2 linked regions of the Actinoplanes lobatus genome follow. The protein of the gene in region 1 interacts with the protein of each later gene in a pairwise test. Links are inferred from orthologs where the notes say so. Each region holds a gene or a part of one and is shown in the gene's direction. Other genes may lie near its edges. The genes, in order: thrS and rplA.

What was found.
Region 2: the proteins of thrS (region 1) and rplA interact in binary tests that used the Escherichia coli proteins (3 or more experiments, as listed by UniProt). The link is inferred for Actinoplanes lobatus from one-to-one orthologs.

The regions. Positions count from the first base shown.
Region 1 is NZ_JACHNC010000001.1:204,375-219,804, reverse strand. Bases 976-3,941 are described here. They hold thrS (threonine--tRNA ligase), read left to right. Parts: upstream 976-1,442; coding sequence 1,443-3,440; downstream 3,441-3,941. Other genes in these bases: BJ964_RS00935 (HIT family protein), read left to right, coding at 3,563-3,941; BJ964_RS00945 (ADP-ribosylglycohydrolase family protein), read left to right, coding at 976-1,342. Also shown: BJ964_RS00950 (response regulator transcription factor), read right to left, coding at 1-246; more of BJ964_RS00945, read left to right, coding at 425-975; more of BJ964_RS00935, read left to right, coding at 3,942-4,039; BJ964_RS00930 (TetR/AcrR family transcriptional regulator), read right to left, coding at 4,010-4,591; BJ964_RS00925 (FAD-dependent monooxygenase), read left to right, coding at 4,646-5,815; BJ964_RS00920 (elongation factor G-like protein EF-G2), read right to left, coding at 5,808-7,970; pgsA (phosphatidylinositol phosphate synthase), read left to right, coding at 8,147-8,767; BJ964_RS47640 (phosphatidylinositol mannoside acyltransferase), read left to right, coding at 8,764-9,630; BJ964_RS00905 (glycosyltransferase family 4 protein), read left to right, coding at 9,640-10,776; BJ964_RS00900 (hypothetical protein), read left to right, coding at 10,807-11,322; pyridoxal 5'-phosphate synthase lyase subunit PdxS, read right to left, coding at 11,601-12,497; flagellar biosynthesis protein FliQ, read right to left, coding at 12,597-12,866; pyridoxal 5'-phosphate synthase glutaminase subunit PdxT, read left to right, coding at 12,981-13,586; BJ964_RS00880 (YebC/PmpR family DNA-binding transcriptional regulator), read left to right, coding at 13,602-14,354; BJ964_RS00875 (hypothetical protein), read right to left, coding at 14,404-14,922; crossover junction endodeoxyribonuclease RuvC, read left to right, coding at 15,022-15,430. UniProt on the Escherichia coli protein: Catalyzes the attachment of threonine to tRNA(Thr) in a two-step reaction: L-threonine is first activated by ATP to form Thr-AMP and then transferred to the acceptor end of tRNA(Thr). The rate-limiting step is amino acid activation in the presence of tRNA.
Region 2 is NZ_JACHNC010000001.1:2,849,231-2,857,516, forward strand. The notes cover bases 5,421-8,286. They hold rplA (50S ribosomal protein L1), read left to right. Parts: upstream 5,421-6,426; coding sequence 6,427-7,146; downstream 7,147-8,286. Other genes in these bases: secE (preprotein translocase subunit SecE), read left to right, coding at 5,421-5,592; nusG (transcription termination/antitermination protein NusG), read left to right, coding at 5,637-6,347; BJ964_RS13185 (ATP-binding cassette domain-containing protein), read left to right, coding at 7,243-8,079; BJ964_RS13190 (hypothetical protein), read left to right, coding at 8,076-8,286. Also shown: BJ964_RS13125 (sulfurtransferase), read left to right, coding at 1-96; BJ964_RS13130 (hypothetical protein), read right to left, coding at 98-424; BJ964_RS13135 (putative bifunctional diguanylate cyclase/phosphodiesterase), read left to right, coding at 884-3,412; rpmG (50S ribosomal protein L33), read left to right, coding at 3,811-3,978; BJ964_RS13155 (MaoC family dehydratase N-terminal domain-containing protein), read left to right, coding at 4,116-4,565; BJ964_RS13160 (MaoC family dehydratase), read left to right, coding at 4,565-4,960; more of secE, read left to right, coding at 5,218-5,420. UniProt on the Escherichia coli protein: One of the primary rRNA binding proteins, it binds very close to the 3'-end of the 23S rRNA. Forms part of the L1 stalk. It is often not seen in high-resolution crystal structures, but can be seen in cryo_EM and 3D reconstruction models.

The DNA.
Region 1 (15,430 bases):
GTCGCGCGCGGTGGCGATGATGATCGGCACGTCGGTGATGCCGCGCAGCATCCGCAGCGCGTCCGACCCGTCCAGATCGGGGAGTCCCAGGTCCAGTACGACGAGGTCGGGCGTCTCCGCGGCGACCCGCCGCAACGCTTCCAGGGCGGTGCCGACGGCGTGCACGGCGTGCCCTCGGTCGGCGAGCGAACGGAGCATGGCGCCGCGCACGACATGGTCGTCTTCGACGAGCAACACCGTGGCCATGCGAAGACCGTAGCGTCCATGGCAAGGCAGAACCTAAAGGGTGATCGAGCGAGAGTCTTTGATGACTCTCAGTGATGTTTGTTCGCGCCGGTGGAGACCATTTGCGCACCTTGCGCATTGCGGAGCGCAAGGTGGGGCGCGAACAAACATCAGTGATGGAATACGATCCGAAGTACCGATGTCTTTCACACTCTTTCCCGGTACCCGCCGCACGCTCGCCCTGGAGTCCCTGGCCGGCCTCAGCGTCGGCGACGCCCTCGGCGCGCAGTATTTCGTGCCCGGCAACCGCCCCTCCGACCTTCTCGAGGCACGCCTCCCGGCGCCGCCCTGGGAGTGGACCGACGACACCGAGCAGGCCTGCTGCCTGGTCGCCACCCTGGCCGAGGGCGACTTCGACCGGGACTCCTTCGCCACCCTGCTCGCCGACCGCTACGAGCCGTACCGCGGCTACGGTCCCGGCGCCGTGACCATGCTGCGCGAGATCCGGGACGGCCTGCCCTGGCCGATCGCCGCGGCCGCCGCCTTCAACGGCCAGGGCTCCTGCGGCAACGGCGCGGCGATGCGCGCCGCGCCACTGGGCGCCTGGCACGCGGACTCCCTGGCCCACGCGGCCGTCCAGGGGGTACGCGCCGCGGAGGTCACCCACGCGCACCCGGAGGGGATCGCCGGTGGCGCGGCCGTCGCCGTGGCCGCCGCGGTGGCCGCCGCCGCCCGGCTCAACGGCCACCGGCCCGAGCGCGGGCAGCTGCTGCGGGCCACGGCGGGGCACACCCCGGCCGGAGTGGTCCACGACGGCCTGATCGAGGCGGCCGGCCTGACGGTGACGGTCACCGAGGCGGCCCACCGGCTCGGCTCGGGCGGGCAGGCGACGGCGCAGGACACCGTGCCGTTCGCCCTGTGGGTCGCCGACCGGTTCCTGGAGGACTATCCGGCGGCCGTGGCGGCGTGCGTGGTCGCCGGCGGGGACGTCGACACCACCGCCGCGATCGCCGGGGGAGTCGTGGCGGCGTACACCGGCGTGGAGGGCATCCCGGCGGCGTGGCTGTCGGCCCGCGAACCGCTTCCCGCCTGGCTGACCGAGGCCGGCGGGGAATAGCCGGGGGCTGGTGGGGACTGGGGAGCCGGGCGAAACCGGGCGGATAGCATCAGGGACGGCCCGGAGCAGCCGAGGCCGACCCACACGAATGGAGATCACCGTGTCTGCACCCCGTACACCCGCTGTGGCCGACCCCCTAGTCGTCCCGGCCGGGACTACGGCGGCCGACGCGGTGGCCGCCGCGGGGCTTCCCGCGCACGGGCCGAAGGCGATCGTCGTGGTCCGTGAGGCCGGCGGCCGGCTGCGCGACCTGAACTGGGCGCCGGCGGCCGACGCCGAGGTGACCCCGGTCGCGATCGACGAGCCGGACGGCCTCGACGTGCTGCGCCACTCGACCGCGCACGTGCTGGCGCAGGCCGTGCAGGACGTGTTCCCGGACGCGAAGCTGGGCATCGGCCCGCCGATCCGGGACGGCTTCTACTACGACTTCGACGTCGAGAAGCCGTTCCAGCCGGAGGACCTGACGAAGCTCGAGAAGCGGATGCAGGAGATCGTCAAGGCCGGCCAGACCTTCCACCGCCGGGAGTACGGCTCGCTCGACGAGGCCAAGGCCGAGCTGCACGCCGAGCCGTTCAAGCTCGAGCTGGTCGACATCAAGGGCGACGTGGACGAGGAGGCCGCCGCCGTCGGAGCCGGCGAGCTGACCCACTACGACAACCTGAGCAAGGACGGCGAGCGCGTCTGGGGCGACCTGTGCCGCGGCCCGCACCTGCCGTCGACCCGGCTCATCCCGGCGTTCAAGCTGATGCGCTCGGCCGCCGCCTACTGGCGCGGCAGTGAGAAGAACCCGCAGCTCCAGCGGATCTACGGGACGGCGTGGCCGTCGCGGGACGAGCTCAAGGCGTACCTCAACCGTCTCGCCGAGGCCGAGCGCCGCGACCACCGCAAGCTGGGCAGCGAGCTGGACCTCTTCTCCTTCCCCGACGAGATCGGGTCGGGTCTCGTGGTCTTCCACCCGAAGGGCGGGGTGATCAAGCGCGAGATGGAGGACTACGTCCGGGCCCGCCACATCGAGGAGGGCTTCCAGTACGTGGGCAGCCCGCACATCACCAAGGAGGGCCTGTTCCACACCTCGGGACACCTGCCCTACTACAAGGACACGATGTTCCCCCCGATGGAGCTGGAGGGGGCGAACTACTACCTCAAGGCGATGAACTGCCCGATGCACAACCTGATCTTCAGGTCGCGCGGGCGGTCCTACCGTGAGCTGCCGATGCGGCTGTTCGAGTTCGGCACGGTCTACCGCTACGAGAAGTCCGGCGTGGTGCACGGCCTGACCCGGGTGCGCGGCCTGACCCAGGACGACTCGCACTCCTACGTCACCGCCGAGCAGGCCCCGGCCGAGATCAAGCACCTGCTGAACTTCGTCCGTTCGCTGCTCGACGACTTCGGCCTGGACGACTACTACCTGGAGCTGTCGACCCGGGACCCGAAGAGCGACAAGTTCATCGGTACGGACGAGCAGTGGGAGAAGGCCACCAAGGTCCTGTCCGACGTGGCCGAGGAGTCCGGCCTGGAGCTGGTCCTCGACCCGGGTGGCGCGGCCTTCTACGGCCCGAAGATCAGCGTGCAGTGCAAGGACGCGATCGGGCGGACCTGGCAGATGTCGACCATCCAGTACGACTTCAACCAGCCCGCCGGGTTCGGTCTGGAATACCAGGCGGCCGACGGCACCCGGCAGGAGCCGGTGATGATCCACTCGGCGAAGTTCGGCTCGATCGAGCGGTTCTTCGGCGTGCTGGTCGAGCACTACGCGGGCGCGTTCCCGGCCTGGCTCGCGCCGGTGCAGGTGGTCGGCATCCCGATCCGGGACGACCACGCCCAGTACCTGGAGGAGTTCGTCACGAAGCTCCGTAAGGCGGGCATCCGGGCCGAGGTGGACCACTCCACCGAGCGGATGCAGAAGAAGATCCGCACCGCCCAGCAGCAGAAGATCCCGTTCATGGCGATCGCCGGCGACGACGACGTCAACGGCGGCACCGTGTCGTTCCGCTACCGGGACGGCTCGCAGCGCAACGGCGTCTCCATCGACGAGGCGGTCGCGCACGTGGTCGAGGTGGTTCGCTCCCGGGTCAACACCGGGCCCTCGGCGGCCTGACCGCGGTCCCCGGCCTCCACCGCCCGGCGCGATGTCCGGTGGAGGCCGGTTCCGCATAGGATGCGGACGTGAACGATCTGGGTGAGCCGGACGGGCTGGAGCGGCTCTGGACGCCGCACCGGATGACCTACATCTCGGGCGAGGACCGCCCCGAGGGTGGGTACGAGAAACCGGCCGGCTGCCCGTTCTGCCTGGCGCCCGGCCGGCCCGAGGCGGAGACGCTGGTGGTGGCGCGGGGCGAGCTGGTCTTCGCGGTGCTGAACCTGTACCCGTACAACCCGGGGCACCTGCTGATCTGCCCGTACCGGCACGTGGCCGACTACACCGACCTCACCGAGCAGGAGACGGTCGAGGTGGCCGCGTTCACCCGGACGGCGATGCGGGTGATCCGGGCGAGCAGCAGCCCGCACGGCTTCAACCTGGGGATGAACCAGGGCTCGGTGGCCGGCGCCGGGATCGCCGCCCACCTGCACCAGCACGTGGTGCCGCGGTGGGGCGGCGACGCCAACTTCATGCCGGTGGTCGGCCGGACCAAGGTGCTGCCGCAGCTGCTCTACGACACCCGCGACCTACTGGCCAAGAACTGGCCCGCCGCCTAGGGCCCGGATCCCGGCGACGACCTCCTCGGCGGACGGGGCGGTCACCGGGTCGGTGAGCCACTGGGTCACCACCCCGGACATCAGCGCCATCTGGACGGCGCCGACGGTGCGCACGGTGGCCTCCTCCAGCTCGTCCTCGGGCCGGCCGGTGACCAGCGCGGTCATGCCCTTGCGGCCCTCGTGGACGCCGGCCGCGAGCTGCGCGCGCAGCGCCGGGTCGTGCTCGCTCTGGGTCAGCGCCTCGACGCTGGCCAGCCAGAGCTGCCGGTCGGCCTGGACGGAGCGGATCACCCGCCGCCAGAACCGCAGCATCGGCTCGGCGCCGGCGTCGGCGTCCGGCTCGCTCAGGGCCCGGCCGATCGCCTCGCCCCAGTCCTCCATCGAGCTGATCATCGCTGCCGTGAGCAGCGCCTTCGTCGATCCGTAGTGGTAGCCGATCGACGCGAGGTTCGTCCCGGAGGCGGCCACGATGTCGCGTGCGGTGATGTTGGCGTACCCCTTCTCGTAGAGCGCTCGCTTCGCTCCTACCAGCAGGTCTTCCCGGTGGCCCATGTCGCGCATCCTAACTTCTATACAAACGTATAAGACGCTTGTATAGTTTCTCGCATGACGAATCGCGAGGTGCTGATCTCAGGTGCGGGTGTGGCGGGTCCGGCGCTGGCCTTCTGGCTGGTCCGGGCGGGGTGGCGGGTCACCGTCGTGGAGCGGGCGCCGGAGCTGCGGGCGGGCGGCTACAAGGTGGACGTGCGCGGCGCGGCGACCACCGTCCTGCAGCGGATGGGCCTGCACGAGGCGGCCCGCGAGCGGGACACCGGGATGCGGCGGATCACCTACGTGAAGCGGGACGGGCGGCCGATCGCCAGCCTCCCGGCCGACCTGCTGATGGGCCGGCGCGGCGACGACCTGGAGATCATGCGCGGCGACCTCGGGCAGATCCTGTTCGACGCCACCGAAGGCGATGTGGACTACCGGTTCGGCGACGCGATCGCCGGCCTCGCCGACGGGCCGGACGGGGTGGAGGTCACCTTCTCCAGCGGCGCCCGGGCGGTGTTCGCGTTCGTGGTCGGCGCCGACGGCCTGCACTCGGCGACCCGGCGGCGGGTGCTGGGTGAGACCCCGCTGCGCCACCTGGGCGCGTACATCTCGATCTTCTCGGCGCCCAACGACCTGGGCATCGACCGGGAGGAGATCATGTACACCGAGCCCGGCCGGCTGATCTTCGCGTACGCGATGGGCGCCGGCGAGCCGGCCAAGGTCGGCATGACCTTCGCGGCCGGCCCGCTCGACCACGACCGGCGCGACGTGGCCGGGCAGAAGGAGCTCGTCCGGGCGGCCTTCGCGGGCCGTGGCTGGCGCAGCGACGCGTTCCTGGCGGCGATGGACACCTCCGCCGACTTCTACTTCGACTCGCTCAGCCAGGTCGAGCTGCCGAGCTGGTCGGCCGGGCGGGTGACGCTTCTCGGCGACGCGGCGCACTGCCCGTCACCGGCCTCCGGCCAGGGCACCAGCCTGGCCCTGACCGGGGCGTACGTGCTCGGCCGGCATCTCGGCACCCCGGGCGGGCTCGCCGCCTACGAGGCCGGGATGCGGCCGTACGTGGAGAAGAACATGGCCTTCGGCCGGAAGATGGCCCGGGACATGGTGCCCGGCAGCCGCCTCGCCATCGCCTTCCGCAACTACGGGATGCGGACCCTGCGCTTCCACCCGCGCAAGGAGCAGGTGATCGACAAGGTGCTCGCGCCGATGCACGAGGCGGCCAACGCCATCGTCATCTAGCCACCGCGTGCTCCTTGCGGACGGCCTCGGCCAGGTGCGGGGGCATCGGCTCGTGCCGGACGTAGTGCCGGGTGAAGGTGCCGGTGCCCGAGGTGAGCGCGCGCAGCTCGACGGCGTAGCGGACCAGTTCGGTGGCCGGGACCTCGGCGCGGACCAGGCTGGCCTCGCCCTCGCCGCCGGACTCGCTGCCCATCGGGCGGCCGCGGCGGCCGGACAGGTCGCTCATCACCGCGCCGACGTACGACTCCGGCACCCGCACCACGATCTCGTCCACCGGCTCGAGCAGGGTGATGTGGCCCTGTTCGGCGGCGGCCCGCAGCGCCAGCGCCCCGGCCGTCTGGAAGGCGGCGTCCGAGGAGTCCACACTGTGCGCCTTGCCGTCGTAGAGGGTGACCTTGACGTCCACCACCGGGCAGCCGGCGGCCAGACCGCGTTCGAGCTGGGCACGGACCCCCTTCTCCACCGACGGGATGTAGTTGTGCGGCACGGCGCCGCCCACCACCCGGTCGACGAACTGGAAGCCCTCGCCGCGGGGCAGCGGCTCCACCTCGATGTCGCAGACCGCGTACTGGCCGTGGCCGCCGGACTGCTTCACGTGCCGGCCGTGCCCCTTGGCCCCGCTGCCGAACGTCTCCCGCAGCGCCACCTTGACCGGCTCGGTGTCCAGCTCGACGCCGCCCGAGCGGAGCCGGTCGAGCACCACGTCGGCGTGCGACTCGCCCATGGTCCAGAGCACCAGCTGGTGGGTCTCGGGGTTGCGCTCCAGGCGCAGCGACGGGTCACCGGCGACCAGCTTCGCCAGGTTCTTGGCGAGGGCGTCCTCGTCCGAGCGGGTCTTGGCCACCACGGCGATCGGCAGCAGCGGCTCGGGCATCCGCCACGGCTCCATGAGCAGGGGATCGTCCTTGCCGGACAGGGTGTCGCCGGTCTCCGCCGAGCCCGACTTGGTGATCGCGCAGAGGTCGCCCGCCAGGCAGGAGGGCACCTCGCGGAGCTGGGCGCCGAGCGGGGAGTAGACGTGCGCCACCCGCTCGTCGGCGTCGTGGTCGGGGTGCCCGCGCTCGGCCATGCCGTGCCCCGAGACGTGCAGCGTCTGATCGGGGCGCAGGGTGCCGGAGAAGACCCGGACCAGGGAGACCCGGCCGACGTGCCGGTCGATCGTGGTGCGGACCACCTCGGCCACCAGTGGGCCGGACGGGTCGCAGGTCAGCGGCGGGCGGGGTGAGCCGTCCACCCCGGTGACGACCGGCAGATCGTGCTCCAGCGGCGACGGGAAGCCGCTGGCGATGACGTCGAGCAGCGCGTCCAGGCCGACGCCGGTGGCGGCGCAGACCGGGACGACCGGGTAGAAGTTGCCCCGCGCGACGGCCTTCTCCAGGTCCGGGATCAGGGCGTCCGTGCTGATCATCTCGCCGCCGAGGTAGCGGTCCATGAGGGTCTCGTCCTCGCTCTCCGCGATGATGCCCTCGATCAGCGTGTTCCGGTCGTCGGCGATCGGGTTCAGGTGCTCCGGCTCGGCCTCGCCCATCCGCGGCGGGTAGCCGGCCGAGTAGTCCAGCACCCGCAGCGTGATCAGCCCGAGCAGCCCGGCGACGGCCTGCCCGTCGTCGGCGAGCATCGGCTGGTAGATCGGCATGACGTTCTCGCCGAACGCCTCCTGGCAGTCCTGGAGCGCCTCCTCGTAGTCGGCGCGCGGGTGGTCGAGGCGGGTCACGGCCACCGCGCGCGGCATGCCGACCGCGGCGCACTCCTCCCAGAGCGACACCGTGGAGTCGTCCACGCCGTCGACCGCGGAGACCACGAACAGCGCGGCGTCCGCGGCCCGCAGACCGGCCCGCAGCTCACCGACGAAGTCGGCGTACCCCGGGGTGTCCAACAGGTTGATCTTCACATCGCCGTGCATCAGCGGCGCGCAGGCGAGCGCCACCGAACGCTGCTGCCGGATCGCCGCCGGGTCGTGATCGGTCACCGTGGTGCCCTCGGTCACCCCGCCCGCCCGCGGAATCGCCCCGCTGGCCGAGAGCAGCGCCTCGACCAGGGTCGTCTTCCCGGAACCGGAGTGGCCGACGAGCACCACGTTACGAACTCTGCCGGGGTCGGTCACCGCCGGCGCACCGGCGCCGGCAAGCCCTTTCTCCGAAGTCTTCTGCGCCATGCCGAGCGCTCCCGTCGTTTCCCGTTTGTTACGCCGCTGTTGTTTGAATCCCACACCCGGCGCGGTAGTGGTCGCAAGGACTTCAGGCCTGTAACTGTGCCGGATGGTGACGATCCGGCCAACCCGCGGCCTGAGCCGTACCACCGCTGGTCGCGCCCCGTTATGGTGGGACGGCCATGGCAAAGATCGTTCAATCAACGGCCCGCGCCGTCGTCGCGTATGTCGTCGACCCCGTCGCCCGTTTTCTTCTCCGGATCGGCGTCTCACCCGACGCGGTCACCATCGCAGGCACTGTCGGTGTGCTGTTCGGTTCGTACCTCGGTGCGCAGGGTCACCTGTTCTGGGCCACCGTGATCGTAACCGCCTGTGCCCTCACCGACGTGCTCGACGGCACAATGGCCCGGATACGGGGGGGTTCCTCCAAGTTCGGGGCGTTGCTCGACTCGTCCATGGACCGGATCGCCGACGGCGCCGTGTTCGGGGCGGTCGCCTACTACCTTGCTACCGAGGGCAATCCGTACGGCGGTGTCGTCGCGGCCCTGATCAGCCTGGTCTTCGGGCAGGTCGTGTCGTACGTCAAGGCCCGTGCCCAGAGCCTCGGCCTGAACGCCGACGTCGGTATCGCCGAGCGCCTGGAACGGCTGCTCATCGTCGGTGCGGGCGGCCTGCTCGGCGCGGCCGGCCTGGAGTGGGGCCTGCCCGCCGCGCTCTGGGTGCTGGCCGTGCTCTCCGTGATCACCGCCTTCCAGCGGCTGCTGCACGCGCGGCGCACCGAGCCGAAGGCGCCGGGCGAGTGAAGGACCGGCTGATCGAGCTCGGTTACCTGGCCGGGTGGCGGGTGGTCCGCGCGCTCCCGCTGCCGGTCGCCCGGAGCCTGTTCCGGACGGCGGCCGACCGGGCCTGGAAGGGCGACGGCCCCGGCACCCAGCGGCTGCGGCGCAACCTGCGGCAGGTCGTCGGCGAGGACATGCCGGAGACCCTGGTCCGCGACGCGCTGCGCTCCTACGCGCGGTACTGGATGGAGGCGTTCCGCCTGCCGACGCAGAACCGTGCGCAGTTCCTCGACGGATTCTTCATGGTCCCGGAGAGCTACCAGAAGCTGAAGAAGGCGGCCGCCGACGGCAACGGCGTGATCCTGGCGCTGCCGCACGTGGCGAACTGGGACGCCGCCGGCGCCTGGGTGTGCTCGCACGACTGGCCGCTGATCACGGTGGCCGAGCGGCTCAAGCCCGAGGGCGTGGCCCGGGCGTTCCTGGCGTACCGGGAGAAGCTCGGCATGAAGGTGCTCCCGCACACCGGCGGCGAGCGGTCACCCCTGGAAGTGCTCACCGAGCACCTCGGGAAGGGCTGGGTGGTGGCCCTGCTCGGAGACCGGGACCTGTCCCGCTCCGGTGTCGAGGTGGAGTTCTTCGGCGGGCGCACCCGGATGCCGGGCGGGCCCGCGCTGCTCGCCCTCCGTACCGGGGCGCCGCTCTTCGCGGTCGACTGCTGGTACGACGAGCGGCGGGTGATGGCCCGGATGCGCGAGATCACCCCACCCGCCGACGGGCCGCTCGACGAGCGGATCAAGCGGACCACCCAGCAGCTCGCCGACGCGTACGCGGCCGGCATCGCCGACCACCCGCAGGACTGGCACATGCTCCAGAAGCTCTGGCTCTAGGGGGCGGGCGTGCGGATCGGGATCGTCTCGCCCTACTCGTTCGACGTCCCCGGCGGCGTGCAGAACCACATCATGGACCTGGCGGAGGCGCTGCTCGGCCTCGGTCACGTGGTGAGCGTGCTGGCGCCCGCCGACGACGACGCGGAACTGCCGGACTACCTGGTGCCCGCCGGACGTGCGGTGCCGCTGCCGTACAACGGGTCGGTCGCCCGGATCGCGTTCGGGCCGGTCTCCACGGCCCGGGTCCGGCGCTGGCTCAAGCACGGCGAGTTCGATGTGCTCCACGTGCACGAGCCGTTCTCGCCCAGCCTGTCGTTCCTGGCCGTGGTCTCCGCGCGCGGCCCGGTGGTGGCCACCTTCCACACCGCGATGACCCGGTCCCGGGCGCTCTCCGGGTTGCAGCCGTTCCTCCAGCCGGTGGCGGAGAAGATCACCGCCCGGATCGCGGTCAGCGAACTGGCCCGCAAGGTGCAGGTCGAGCACCTCGGTGGCGGCGCCGTCGAGATCCCCAACGGGGTCGCGGTGGCCAAGTTCGTCTCGGCTTCGCCCTTGCCGGGATGGCCCGGCCAGGGTGGGACGCTGGGCTTCCTGGGCCGGTTCACCGAGCCGCGCAAGGGCTTCCCCCTTCTGCGTACGGCGTACGTGTCGCTGGCTCGCGAACGCCCCGGGCTGCGGTTGTTGGTGGCCGGCCCGGGCGACCGCGACGAGCTGTACGACGACATCCCCGCCGACCTGCACGACCGGGTGGAGTTCCTGGGCCTGGTCTCCGAGGCGGACAAGGCCCGGATGCTGCGCAGCGTCGACGTCTACGTGGCCCCGAACACCGGCGGCGAGAGCTTCGGCATGATCCTCACCGAGGCGATGGCGGCCGGCGCGACGATCGCGGCGAGCGACCTGGACGCGTTCCGTCGGGTGCTGGACGGCGGCCGGGCCGGCGCGCTGTTCCCCAACGGCGACCAGGTCGCGCTCACCCGGCTGCTCGGCGAACTGCTGGACGACCCGGCCCGGCGGGCCGCCCTGTCCGCCTGCGCGCGTCAGGTGGTCGGGACGTTCGACTGGCCGAGTGTGGCCAACCGGGTGCTGGAGGTGTACGCGACCGCGATCGAGGCCACCGACGGGAGGGTTTTCGACGACGAGTGGTCCTGAGCACCACCGTGGTGACAGGCGGGCACTACGATGCCCGGCATGTGGTGGGTGGTGGGAGTCGTCGTGCTGGCCGCGATCTTCTCGGCGTACCTCGGCTGGACCGCCCAGCGGGTGGAACGCCTGCACGCGCGGGCCCAGTCGGCCGAGCGGGCGCTGGACGCGCATCTGTTGCGCCGGGCCGCGGCCGCCGCGGTGGTCGCCGAGCAGGCCGAGTCGGTGGAGCTGTACGCGGCGGCCCGGCTGGCGCTGGACGCCGAGCCCGGCGAGCGGGAGACGGCGGAGAACGACCTGACCCGCCAGTTGCAGAAGGTCGCCCTGGACCCGGCCGATCCGGCGGCGCGCACCCTGGTGGCCACCAGCCGGCGTGTCGTGCTGGCCCGCCAGGTGCACACCGACCAGGTCCGGGACGCGCAGAACGCCCGCCGCCGGGTGGTGGTCCGCCTGCTCCGGCTGGCCCGCCGCTACCCGCGGCCGGAGTACTTCGACATCGTCGAGCCGGTGCTGCCCGAACTGCCCCCGGCCCCGCTGCCCGCCCAGGCCGTCTGACCCACTGACCCACTGACCCACTGACCCACTGACCCACTGACCCACTGACCCACTGACCCACTCGTGGGTTTCCAGGGAACGGTCACCCGCAAAACGCCGCCGGTGTCGAGGCAAGTGATTTGCCGACGCAGCGGGGTGTGCTGCGGCGGGAAATCACCTGCCTCGACACCGGTTACAAGGCGTTTTGCCGCGGAGCGAAGCGGAGCCATCAGGCCCAGCGTTTTGCCGCGGAGCGAAGCGGAGCCATCAGGCTCAGCAGGCCCCTCGGTTCAAGACAACTACCAGCCGCGCTCGGAGAGGCGGTGGGGGACCGGCTCGTCCTCGACGTTGATGCCGACCATGGCCTCGCCCAGACCGCGGGAGACCTTGGCGATCACGTCCGGGTCGTCGTGGAAGGTGGTGGCCTTCACGATGGCGGCGGCGCGCTGGGCCGGGTTGCCGGACTTGAAGATGCCGGAGCCGACGAAGACGCCCTCGGCGCCGAGCTGCATCATCATGGCCGCGTCGGCGGGGGTCGCGATGCCGCCCGCGGTGAACAGCACGACCGGCAGCTTGCCCCGCTCGGCGATCTCCTTGACCAGCTCGTACGGCGCCTGGAGCTCCTTGGCGGCCACGTACAGCTCGTCCTCGGGCAGGGTCTGCAACCGGCGGATCTCGGCACGGATCTTCCGCATGTGGGTGGTGGCGTTGGAGACGTCACCGGTGCCGGCCTCACCCTTCGACCGGATCATGGCGGCGCCCTCGGTGATCCGGCGCAGCGCCTCGCCCAGGTTGGTGGCTCCGCAGACGAACGGCACGGTGAACTGCCACTTGTCGATGTGGTTGGCGAAGTCGGCGGGGGAGAGCACCTCGGACTCGTCCACGTAGTCGACGCCGAGCGCCTGGAGCACCTGGGCCTCGACGAAGTGGCCGATGCGGGCCTTGGCCATCACCGGGATGGAGACCGCGCCGATGATTCCTTCGATCATGTCGGGGTCGGACATGCGGGAGATGCCACCCTGGGCGCGGATGTCGGCGGGCACACGCTCCAGCGCCATGACCGCGACGGCGCCCGCGTCCTCGGCGATCTTCGCCTGCTCGGCGTTGACCACGTCCATGATCACGCCGCCCTTGAGCATCTCCGCCATGCCGCGCTTGACGCGTGCGGTTCCGACGGCGGGCTGGTTCTCAGACATGGGGATTCGGCTCCTCGTGCGGGTTATCGGATGAACGGGATACTACGAACGCGCAGTACGTGCTCCGATAGCCAATCGGCTCCCCGGTGGCCTGCTTTACTACGCGAGCAGGCTCGGGACCTTCTCGAAGAGCTCGGTGGTGAAGGTCATCATCTGGTGGAGCATCCAGTTGCCGGCCAGCAGCAGGGCCGCGCCGATCGCGATCGCCTTCGGGACGAAGGAGAGCGTGGCCTCCTGGATCTGGGTGACCGACTGGAAGAGCGAGACGGCGAAGCCGACCACGAGGGCGGTCAGGAGCACCGGCGCCGCCATCTTCGCCGCGATCGTCAGGGCCTGCATCGCCAGCTCAACCACCATCGTGTCGGTCATGCCCATCAGTTCGGGCGCCGGCGGGGAGCGCGGAGTGCGCGACGGGGGCCGCTCGGGTGCCGTCCGGTTGACTCCTCAAGTGGGCCCGGTTCCGGTCGCGCCTATTGTGGGGCCGTGAACATCGGAGTGCTGGCCCTGCAGGGCGACGTACGCGAACACCTGGCCGCGCTGGCCGAGTCGGACGTCCTGGCCCGGCCGGTCCGCCGGCCGGAGGAACTCGCCGACGTCGACGGACTGGTGATCCCCGGCGGCGAGTCGACCGCGATCAGCAAGCTGGCGGTCTCCTTCGGGCTGCTCGACCCGATCCGCAAGCGGATCGCCGACGGCATGCCGGTGTACGGCTCCTGCGCCGGCATGATCATGCTGGCCGCGACCGTGCTGGACGGCCGTCCGGACCAGGAGTCGTTCCACGGCATCGACATGACCGTCCGGCGCAACGCGTTCGGCCGGCAGATCGACTCGTTCGAGGCGTCGGTGGCGATCGATGACATCGAGGGCGGCCCGTTCCACGCGGTCTTCATCCGCGCGCCGTGGGTCGAGCAGATCGGCGGCGACGTGCGGGTGCTGGGGCGCGTGGCCGAAGGGGCCGCCGCCGGTAGGATCGTGGCAGTTCGGCAGGGGAACCTGCTCGCCACGGCTTTCCACCCGGAGCTGACCGGCGACCTTCGTGTCCACCGGTACTTCGTCGAGATGGTCCGCCAGGCCGTACCCGTACGGTAGACACGGAGGTTACGCATGTCCGGCCACTCCAAGTGGGCGACGACCAAGCACAAGAAGGCCGTCATCGACGCCAAGCGCGGCAAGATGTTCGCCAAGCTGATCAAGAACATCGAGGTCGCGGCCCGGACCGGTGGTGGTGACCCGGCCGGTAACCCCACGCTCTACGACGCCATCCAGAAGGCGAAGAAGTCGTCGGTTCCGAACGACAACATCGACCGCGCGGTCAAGCGGGGCTCCGGCCTCGAGGCCGGCGGCGCCGACTGGCAGACGATCATGTACGAGGGGTACGGCGCGAACGGCACCGCCATCCTGATCGAGTGCCTCACCGACAACCGCAACCGGGCGGCCACCGAGGTGCGCACCCGGCTGACCCGCAACAACGGCACGTTCGCCGACGCCGGCTCGGTGTCGTTCCTGTTCAACCGCAAGGGCGTGGTGATCGTCCCCAAGGGTGAGCTGACCGAGGACGACATCATGCTCGCCGTGCTCGAGGCGGGCGCCGAGGAGATCAACGACCTCGGCGAGGAGTTCGAGGTGGTCAGCGAGCCCGGTGACCTGATCGCCGTGCGGACGGCGCTCCAGAGCGCCGGCATCGAGTACGACTCGGCCGAGTCCTCCCTGGTCCCGAGCATGTCGGTCGAGCTGGACGAGGACGCGGCACGCAAGGTGCTCAAGCTCATCGACGCCTTGGAGGACTGCGACGACGTGCAGAACATCTACTCCAACGCCGACATCTCCGACGAGGTCATGGCGGCCATCGACGCGTGAGCGGTGCGCTGCGGGAGGCCGGTCCGGTCGGGCCGGCCTCCCGGCGTTCTCAGAGCGGATCGGTGCTCAGCCAGGCCATGTACTGGATCAGGCCGAGCACCAGCAGGAAGCTGCCGATCGCGTAGCCGAGCGTGCGGCGCAGCCGGCTGCGCAGGCCGGCGTGCACCCAGGCGATCTCGGCGTCGGCCAGCGCGTCCAGGGAGGCTCTCGCCGTACCCCCGATGATCGCGGCCTTGCGCAGCGCGAGGCTGCCACCGGTGCGCGGAAGCGCGACCACCGGCTCCGGAGGGCGCAACACGCGCACCTCGACCTCGTAGACCTGGTCCTCGCGCCACTGCGCGGTCCGTGCCAGCAGGCGCTTGCGCACGTAGCCGCCGGTCCGGCGCAGCCAGCGCGTCCGGCGCCAGTGCCCGGCCAGGTCGGTGAGCACGGCCAGATAGATCTCCTCGGACACCGGCGCGCCACCGACCAGGCGGAACGCCTCGGCGCGCAGCTCGGGGGCGTGCAGCGTGACGAAGGCGACGTACTCCGGTGGCGGCTCGTCGTCCATCGGCGGAATGAGGCGCATGACGGACCTCCCGTCCCCATCGTCGAGGCGTGTCGCCGGAGGCCGCAAGTGGCCCGGGTATTAGGGTGTCGAACACACGTACGTGAGGGGAGGCAGTCTGTGCGCGTGCTCGGCATCGATCCGGGGCTGACGAGATGCGGCGTCGGCGTCGTCGAAGGGGTGCCGGGACGGCTCGGGAAACTGATCGCCTACCAGGTGGTCCGCAGCGAACCGGACGAGGACATCGCTCACCGCCTGCTGCACCTGGACCGTTCGCTGGCCGGGCTGGTCGAGCGGTACCAGCCGGACAGCGTCGCCGTCGAGCGGGTGTTCTCCCAGCACAACGCACGGACCGTGATGGGCACGGCGCAGGCCAGCGGGGTCGCGATCCTGGCCGGGGCGCGGGCCGGGCTGCCGGTGCAGACCTACACCCCGAGCGAGGTGAAGGCGGCCGTCACCGGCTCCGGCACGGCCGACAAGGCCCAGGTCACCGCGATGGTGACCCGGTTGCTCAGACTGGACGCGCCAC
Region 2 (8,286 bases), 2.6 Mb from region 1 along the record:
GCCCTGGAGCATGCCGGTCTGGGCGCCGGCCGTCTCTTCCCGGGTTCCTGGTCGCAGTACTCCCACACCGATCGTCCCGCCGCCACCGGGGACTGATTCAGGCCCGGTCGACGCCGGCCTGGTCGTCGATCCACCGTTGGTGTGACTCCCAGGCGGCCTGCTTGCTGGTGCCGAGGGCGGCGCCGATCCGGGTCCAGGAGGCGCCGGCGGCCCGGGCGGAGCGGACCATCGCCTGCCGCCCGTACCCCGCCTTACGAATGATCACCTCGCTGAGCGCGAGCATCTCGAGGGTCTCGTCGGGGGATAGGGCGGTTTCGTTGTCCGGGTCCATGGCGGCGAGGGCGTCGCGCATCCGGAGGGCGTCGTAACGATCGGTCGCCGTGGTTAGTGTGTGCCGCCGTTCCAGTTCGTCGGGGGAGGCCATGAAGGCAGTCTTTCGTCAGGCTGTCTTGACGTCAAGCAGCCTTGACGCCCGAGTGCGAGTTTGCCTCACTTCTCCGCCTAAATGGGCTATAAAGCCGTCAATTCTTCAGCAGTAGGCGTGAGGGTCTGTTCAGCCGTTCGGCCAGGATTTACCGGAGCGTCGCCACGACCCGCCGCTGAACGCTGCCTGTCGCACAACTGGTGTGGCACCATCATGTGACCCCCACCCTGATGCGATTCCCCGACTCGAGGAGCAGGACTATGTCTGCAAAAAAGCTGGGCCGCTTCGCTGGCTTGGTTTTTGTGCTTGCCGTTGTCTTCGGTGGCGTCACCGTTGGGGCATCGACAGCTGATGAGGCGACCAGCGCGGTCCAGGTTCAGAGCAACCCGGCGCTTGACTGGGCCTGATGGGTCAGACACGTTGACGGACTAGGGGCCGATCGGCTAGAGAGGATTCTCGATGGTCGAGCGGTCCCCGGTCCGGCATGGTGGCGCGCAGCGGGCGTGGTTGATCACGTGGCCGCTGGTGGTGTTCGCCCTCGTTTGCACGGCGGGCTTCTGGGTGGCGGAGCCTGGGTGGTATAGCGCTTGGCCGGCCGGCCTCGCGTTCTTCATCGCGTACCTGATCGCCTATCGGGACGTTTTCAACGTCGTCATCTGGCGCAGCAGTTTCACGGTCGCGGTGACCGACGTGCCGCTCGTCCTGGCACTGTTCTACCTCCCACCGGTGATGGTGGTCCTGGTGGTGAGCGGCGCCAATCTGGTGCACCACTACCGGGCGAACTATCCGGTCACGAAACTCTCCTTCAACGTCGCCAAATCGGCCGCCGGCAACTGCGCGGCCCTGCTGCTGATCGCCTCCTTCGCGCCCATCGAGGACGCGGGCCCGCGCACCTGGGCCATCCTGGCCGCCGCGGTCGGCCTCAGCTATCTGGTCGAGCTCCTCAGCCTCGCCGGTGTGTTCACGCTCGTGCAGAGCCCGCGCACCGGCCGGGACGCGCTGCGCGCCGGCTTCTCGGCGATGACCGTCGACGGCATCAACATCGTGGTCGGCCTCATCTTCCTGGTCGCGCTCGAGGCGACCGCCTGGTCCGCCATCCTGCTCGCCATCCTGGTCGCCGCCCTGGTGATGGTCCTCCGGTCGTACGCGGAGTTCTTCCGCCGCCACCGGACCCTGGCCGAGGTCTACGAGCTGACCCAGGCGGTCCGGGACGAGAGCGGCCGCAGCGGTCTGCCTGACGTGCTGCTGGGCCGGGTGCGCTCGCTGATGCAGTCGGAGTTCGCGACGCTCTGGCTCGCCCCGCAGGGCCGGCACCCGGAGGTGCTGCTGACCGCCCGGGTCGAGCACCGCGGCCTGCTGGACATCGCACCCATACCGGAGGAGGTCCGCCAGCGGGCGGTCGAGATGAAGTCGGCGGTCGGTGTCGGCGCCCGCTTCGCCGAGACCGAGGACCTGCGGCCCTGCCTGCGGTCGGCGAAGGTCAAGGACGCCCTGGTCATCCCGTTGCGCTCGGGTCAGGCCATCATCGGCACGCTGGAGGTCGTCAACCGGGTCGGCGACAACCGTACCTTCCGGGAAGCCGACGTGCAGGTGCTTGAGACGATCGCCGCGCACGCCGCGGTCGCGGTGGAGAATTCGCGGCTGGTCGACCGGCTGCGCTACGACGCGTACCACGATCGGCTGACCGGCCTGCCCAACCGGCGCCGGGTGATCGACGCGCTCGCCGAGTCGGTCAAGGTCCGCGCCGAGGACGAGGTCGTCGCGATCATGCTGTTCGACGTCGACGGCCAGCGGAACGTGAACGAGTCGATGGGCCATGCGGCCGGCGACAAACTGCTCGTCGAGGCCGCCGACCGGATCCGCGGTATCGCCGACCCGGGAGCGCTGGTCGGCCGGATCGGTGGGGACGAGTTCGTGGTCACCCTGCGGGCCGCGAGCATCGACGCCACGATCGAGATCGCCACCCGGATGCGGGAGCGCCTGCGCGGCCCGATGGCGGTGGGCTCGCTCACCCTGGACGTGAACACGGCGGTCGGCGTCTCGATCTATCCCGACCACGGCAGCGACCCGGAGACCCTGCTCCAGCGGGCCGAGCTGGCCGCCAACGCGGCCAAGGTCCTTCCGTACGGCGTGCAGCCCTTCCATCCGGCCCTGGAGTCCCGTGCGGTCCGTCGCCTGGGCATCGCCGCGGACCTGCGCCGGGCCCTCGACAACGAGCAGCTGGAGGTCTACTTCCAGCCCAAGGTGACGCTCGCCGACCGGCACGTGCTGGGCGTCGAGTGCCTGGCCCGCTGGGTGCACCCGGCGCACGGCGAGGTCGCCCCGGAGGACTTCGTGGCGGTCGCCGAGCACACCGGCCAGCTGGCCCGCCTCACCGAGGTGGTGCTCGTCGCCGGCCTGCGCCGCTGCCGGGCCTGGACCGACGCGGAGCGGCCGCTCGCCATCGCGGTCAACCTCTCCGCCCGCACCCTGCTCGACTCGCACTTCCCGGAGCTGGTCCGGGACCTGCTGGAGGAGCACGGGGTGGATCCCGGCCTGGTCACCTTCGAGGTGTCCGAGCCGGGCATGCTGGGCGACATCGAGCGGGTCCTGCCGTCCCTCTACCGGCTGCGCGACCTGGGGGTGCGCCTCAGTGTCGACGACTTCGGGACGGGCGCCTCGTCGCTGGCCTATCTGCGCCAGTGGCCGGTCCACGAGGTGAAGATCGACGACAGTTTCGTCCAGGGCATGGCCACCGATTCGGGTGACCTCGCGATCGTCCGCGCGGTGATCGGCCTGTCCCGGGAGTTCGGCCTCACCGTGGTCGCCGAGGGTGTGGAGAGCGAACTGACCCTGGAGCTGCTCGAGGAGATGGGCTGCGAGATCGGTCAGGGCTATCTGTTCAGCCGGCCCCTGCCGTTCGAGCGTCTGGAGGCCTGGCTGAGCGCTCAGACCGAGCCGGAGTCCACTCCCACCGGTGAGGTCCGCCGGCTTCGAGCAGTCATCTGACCAGGCGATTCCCGGTAATGGGGATACTGATTTCACCCCCGCCGACAGGCCGTGTAGTCTTACTCCAGCAGCGAGCGAGAGATCGCAAGCAGCAAGCCCCCTTAGCTCAGTCGGCAGAGCGTCTCCATGGTAAGGAGAAGGTCTACGGTTCGATTCCGTAAGGGGGCTCTACCGGGTTCGTTCCGCCTCGCCAGGCGCTGAACTGATGAGCCTGGCTCGGCGGTGTAGCTCAGTCGGTAGAGCAAACGACTCATAATCGTTGTGTCGCCGGTTCAAGTCCGGCCATCGCTACTCTTCTGTGGTGCCCCAACCGGGGCCCCACTTTGCGAAGCGGCTGACCGAGCGTCTACGCTGGTTCGTCGTCAGTAAGAAATCCGTTAGCAGGAAGGCACCCCGCCGTGGCCAAGGCGACCGACGTCCGTCCGAAGATCACCCTGGCGTGCACGGAGTGCAAGGACCGGAACTACATCACCAAGAAGAACCGGCGTAACGACCCGGACCGCGTCGAGCTGAAGAAGTTCTGCCCGCGCGACGGGAAGCACACCCTGCACCGCGAGACCCGTTGATCTCTCGCAACATCTGATCTTCACACTGCGCCGCCCGGAGTCACTCCGGGCGGCGCAGTGCTGTTTCCGCAGCATCCTCGATATTTTTGCACTGACAGTGCTATTTCTGGGATGGCCCCGGAGGGTAGTTTGTGGGCATGCCTCTGGACCAATCGTTCGTCGGCCGTAGCTGGCCGCCCACCGAGCCGTACCTGGTCGGTCGGGAGAAGATCCGTGAGTTCGCCCGGGCGATCGGCGCCACCGACGCGGCGTACCACGACCCCGCGGCCGCGCGCGCCCTCGGCTATCCGGACGTGGTGGCCCCGCCCACCTTCCCGGTCGCGATCACCATGGCGGCCAGCCGTCAGGTCATCGCCGATCCCGCCCTGGGCCTCGACTACACCCGGGTGGTGCACGGCGACCAGCGGTTCGCCTACACCCGTCCGGTGGTCGCCGGGGACGCTCTGATCTGCGTCAACTCGGTGGACGAGATCACCAGCCGGGGTGGCCACGAGTTCATCACCACCCGGACCGAGGTGACCACCGAGGCCGGCGAGCCGGTGGTCACGGTCTGGTCGAAGCTGGTCCAGCGCGGTGAGGAGCACTGATGGCCGACGCATTGGAGCCGAAGACCTTTCGGGTGACCCGGGCCGATCTGGTCCGCTACGCGGGCGCCTCGGGCGACTTCAACCCCATCCACTGGAGTGACCGGTTCGCCACCGGCGTCGGGCTGCCCGGCGTCATCGCGCACGGCATGTTCACGATGGCTCTGGTGGGCCGTGCCGTCACCGAGTGGGCCGGCGCTCCGGACGCGGTGGTCGAGTTCAGCGTGCGTTTCAGCCGCCCCGTCCCGGTGCCCGACACCGACGAGGGGACCGAGGTCGTGGTGTCCGCCACGGTCAAGGAGGTCACCGATGAGGGGCACACTCGGCTGAGCCTGACTGCGACATGCAATGGGGACAAGGTACTGTCCTTGGCACAGGCGCTCATCAGTAAGCGGTAGCCCGGGTTGGGGTAATGCCCGGCGTACCGGTACAGTGATGCGCCGTGGGGCTGTGATTCGAAAGACAGCAGCTCCGCAAAGGGGTGTAGCTCAATTGGCAGAGCAGCGGTCTCCAAAACCGCAGGCTGCAGGTTCAAGTCCTGTCACCCCTGCGCATTTCTCCTAGACGTGCCCGCCCGGTGCGCGGTTCGCACAAATTCCGCGTCCGGTCGAGCGCTGACAGGATTCAAGACCACCGACGACGGAAGTAGGGCGAAGTGGCCGAGAAGGACCGGCCCGGTGACGACGTCCCGGGCGACGACGAGCTGCTCGCCGCCGCCGCCGGTGGCGATGTTCCGGACGACAACGCCGATGACGCGCTGGTGACCGCCGGCGGTGGCACCGCCGTCGCCGAGCGGAGCGACTCGGAAAGCCCCAAGACCAAGAAGTCGGGTCGGCGTTCGGGTCTTTTCGGCCGGGTGGGCGGCTTCTTCCGTGAGGTCGTCAGCGAGCTTCGCAAGGTCATCTGGCCGACCCGTAAAGAGCTGCTCACCTACACCGCTGTGGTGATCGTCTTCGTGGTGATCATGACCACCATCGTGGCCGGCCTGGACTACGCGTTCGGTAAAGCGATGCTATGGGCGCTGGGCTGACGTCCGGCGATCCGCGAACCGAAGACTTTTGGAAGTGAGCGAGCGTGCCTGAGTACGACGACGAGACCGCGCAGTTTGCTGACGAGCAGTCGTCGCTGGAGACCGAAGAGCCGGTCGAGGCCGCCGAGCCGGTCGAGGCTCAGGCGCCCGAGGCTGACGAGGACTACGACCCGGTCAAGGAGCTGCGGCAGAAGCTGCGCTACGCCCCCGGCGACTGGTATGTCGTGCACTCCTACGCGGGCTACGAGAACAAGGTCAAGACCAACCTCGAGACCCGGATCACGAGCCTCGACATGGAGGAGTTCATCTTCCAGGTCGAGGTGCCGACCCGCGAAGAGGTCGAGGTCAAGAACGGCAAGCGCAACCAGGTGCAGGCCAAGGTCTTCCCCGGCTACATCCTGGTCCGGATGGACCTGAGCCCGGAGTCCTACTCCTGCGTGCGCAACACGCCCGGTGTGACCGGCTTCGTGGGCGCCACCGACCGGGTCGACCGGCCGGCCCCGCTCTCCCTCGACGAGGTGCTGAAGTGGCTGGCCCCGGCTGTCCAGGCCGAGGAGAAGAAGGCGAAGCCCGAGGTCAAGGTGCTCGACTTCGAGGTGGGCGACTCGGTCACGGTGACCGACGGCGCGTTCGCCTCGCTGCCGGCCTCGATCAGCGAGATCAACGCCGACCAGCAGAAGCTCAAGGTCCTGGTGTCGATCTTCGGCCGGGAGACCCCGGTCGAGCTGAACTTCAACCAGGTCACCAAGATCTGATCGCCGGATCCCCGGCGATATCAGTGGGAGGGGCCGCGCATCCGAAGCGGCCCCGCCATCTACCACAGGAGTAAGTGAAATGGCACAGCGCAGCAAGGTGTACCGCGCCGCCGTCGAGAAGATCGACGTCAACAAGCTCTACGAGCCGAAGGACGCGGTCGTCCTCGCCAAGGAGACCGGCTCCGCCAAGTTCGACGCCACCGTCGAGGTCGCGATGCGCCTCGGTGTCGACCCGCGTAAGGCCGACCAGATGGTCCGCGGCACCGTCAACCTGCCGCACGGCACCGGTAAGACCGCCCGCGTCATCGTGTTCGCCCAGGGCGCGAAGGCCGAGGAGGCCGTCGCGGCCGGCGCCGACGAGGTCGGCACCGACGAGCTCGTCGCCCGGATCCAGGGTGGCTGGCTGGACTTCGACGCCGCGATCGCGACGCCGGACCAGATGGCCAAGATCGGCCGGATCGCCCGGATCCTCGGCCCGCGTGGCCTCATGCCGAACCCGAAGACCGGCACCGTGACCATGGACGTCACCAAGGCCGTCAACGAGATCAAGGGCGGCAAGATCACCTTCCGGGTGGACAAGCACTCCAACCTGCACCTGATCATCGGCAAGGCGTCCTTCTCGCCGGAGCAGCTGATCGACAACTACGGCGCGGTCCTCGACGAGGTCCTGCGCTCGAAGCCGTCCGCCGCCAAGGGCAAGTACCTGAAGAAGGTCACCATCACCACCACGATGGGCCCCGGCATCCAGGTCGACCCGAACGTGCACAAGAACCTGCGCGGCTCGGACGCCACCGCCTGACGGTCGCATCTCTCGAAATCCCCCGGGGACTTCCCCGGGGGATTTCGTGTTTCCCGGGCCTGCGTCGAAGGCGGTCTCTGTGGCAGGCTTCCGGCCGTGCGCTTCGACAAAGTCTGGTTCCGGTACGCGCGACGCGCCGACTGGACGCTGCAGGACATCGACGCCGCGGTGGAGCCCGGGCAGACGATCGTGGTGCTCGGCCGCAACGGCGCCGGCAAGTCGACCCTGCTGCAACTCGCCGCGGGGGTGCTCCGCCCGTCCCGGGGCGTGATCCACGACCGGCCGGCCGTGGTGGGCTGGGTCCCCGAACGCTTCCCGGCCGCCCAGCCGTTCACCACGATCGGCTACCTGCGCTCGATGGCCCAGATCCGTGGCCTGCCCGCGGCCGGCGCCGACCGGTGGCTCGAGCGGCTCGGCCTGACAGGGCACGCCGACACCCCGCTGCCGGACCTCTCCAAGGGCACCGCGCAGAAGGTCGGCCTGGCCCAGGCTCTGCTCACCACACCCGGCCTGCTGGTCCTGGACGAGCCCTGGGAGGGTCTCGACGCCCCGTCCCGGCAGCTCATCCCGGAACTCGTCACCGAGGTCACCGCTGCCGGCGGGGCGGTCCTGGTCAGCGATCACCGTGGCGAGATCGCCAACCTGCCGGGCGCGATCCACTGGACCGTCACCGGCCACGGGCTGCACCACACCGGCGAGCCCGAGCCCGAGCCCGAGCCCGAGCCGGACACCGGCGCCGACGAGGTGGTGGTCGAGGTGGTGGCGCGACGGCATGAGGCCGCCGCGACGGTGGACCGGCTCCGTGCCTCCGGTCACCGTGTCCTCGGGGTCCGGGAGCGAGACCCGGCCGGGGTACGCGGGACGAGCTCCTTCCCGAGGCAGAGGGCGATGGGCGTACCCGGAATCGAGAGCACCGAGAGTGAGGGGCGATGATCGCGCTGACCCGGATGCGCCTCGCCGGTTTTCTGCGCGGTGGCCGCGCTGTGGCGCCCCTGATCACCCTGCTGGTGATCTTCTCCATCCTCCACGGTGGCGGGCCGTCGCTCGCCATGCACGCCTACGCCTACTCGGCGGTCTGCCTGTTCCCGGTGCTGGCCTGGCTCACCAAACTGTTGCTGGACACCGAACCGGACGCTCAGC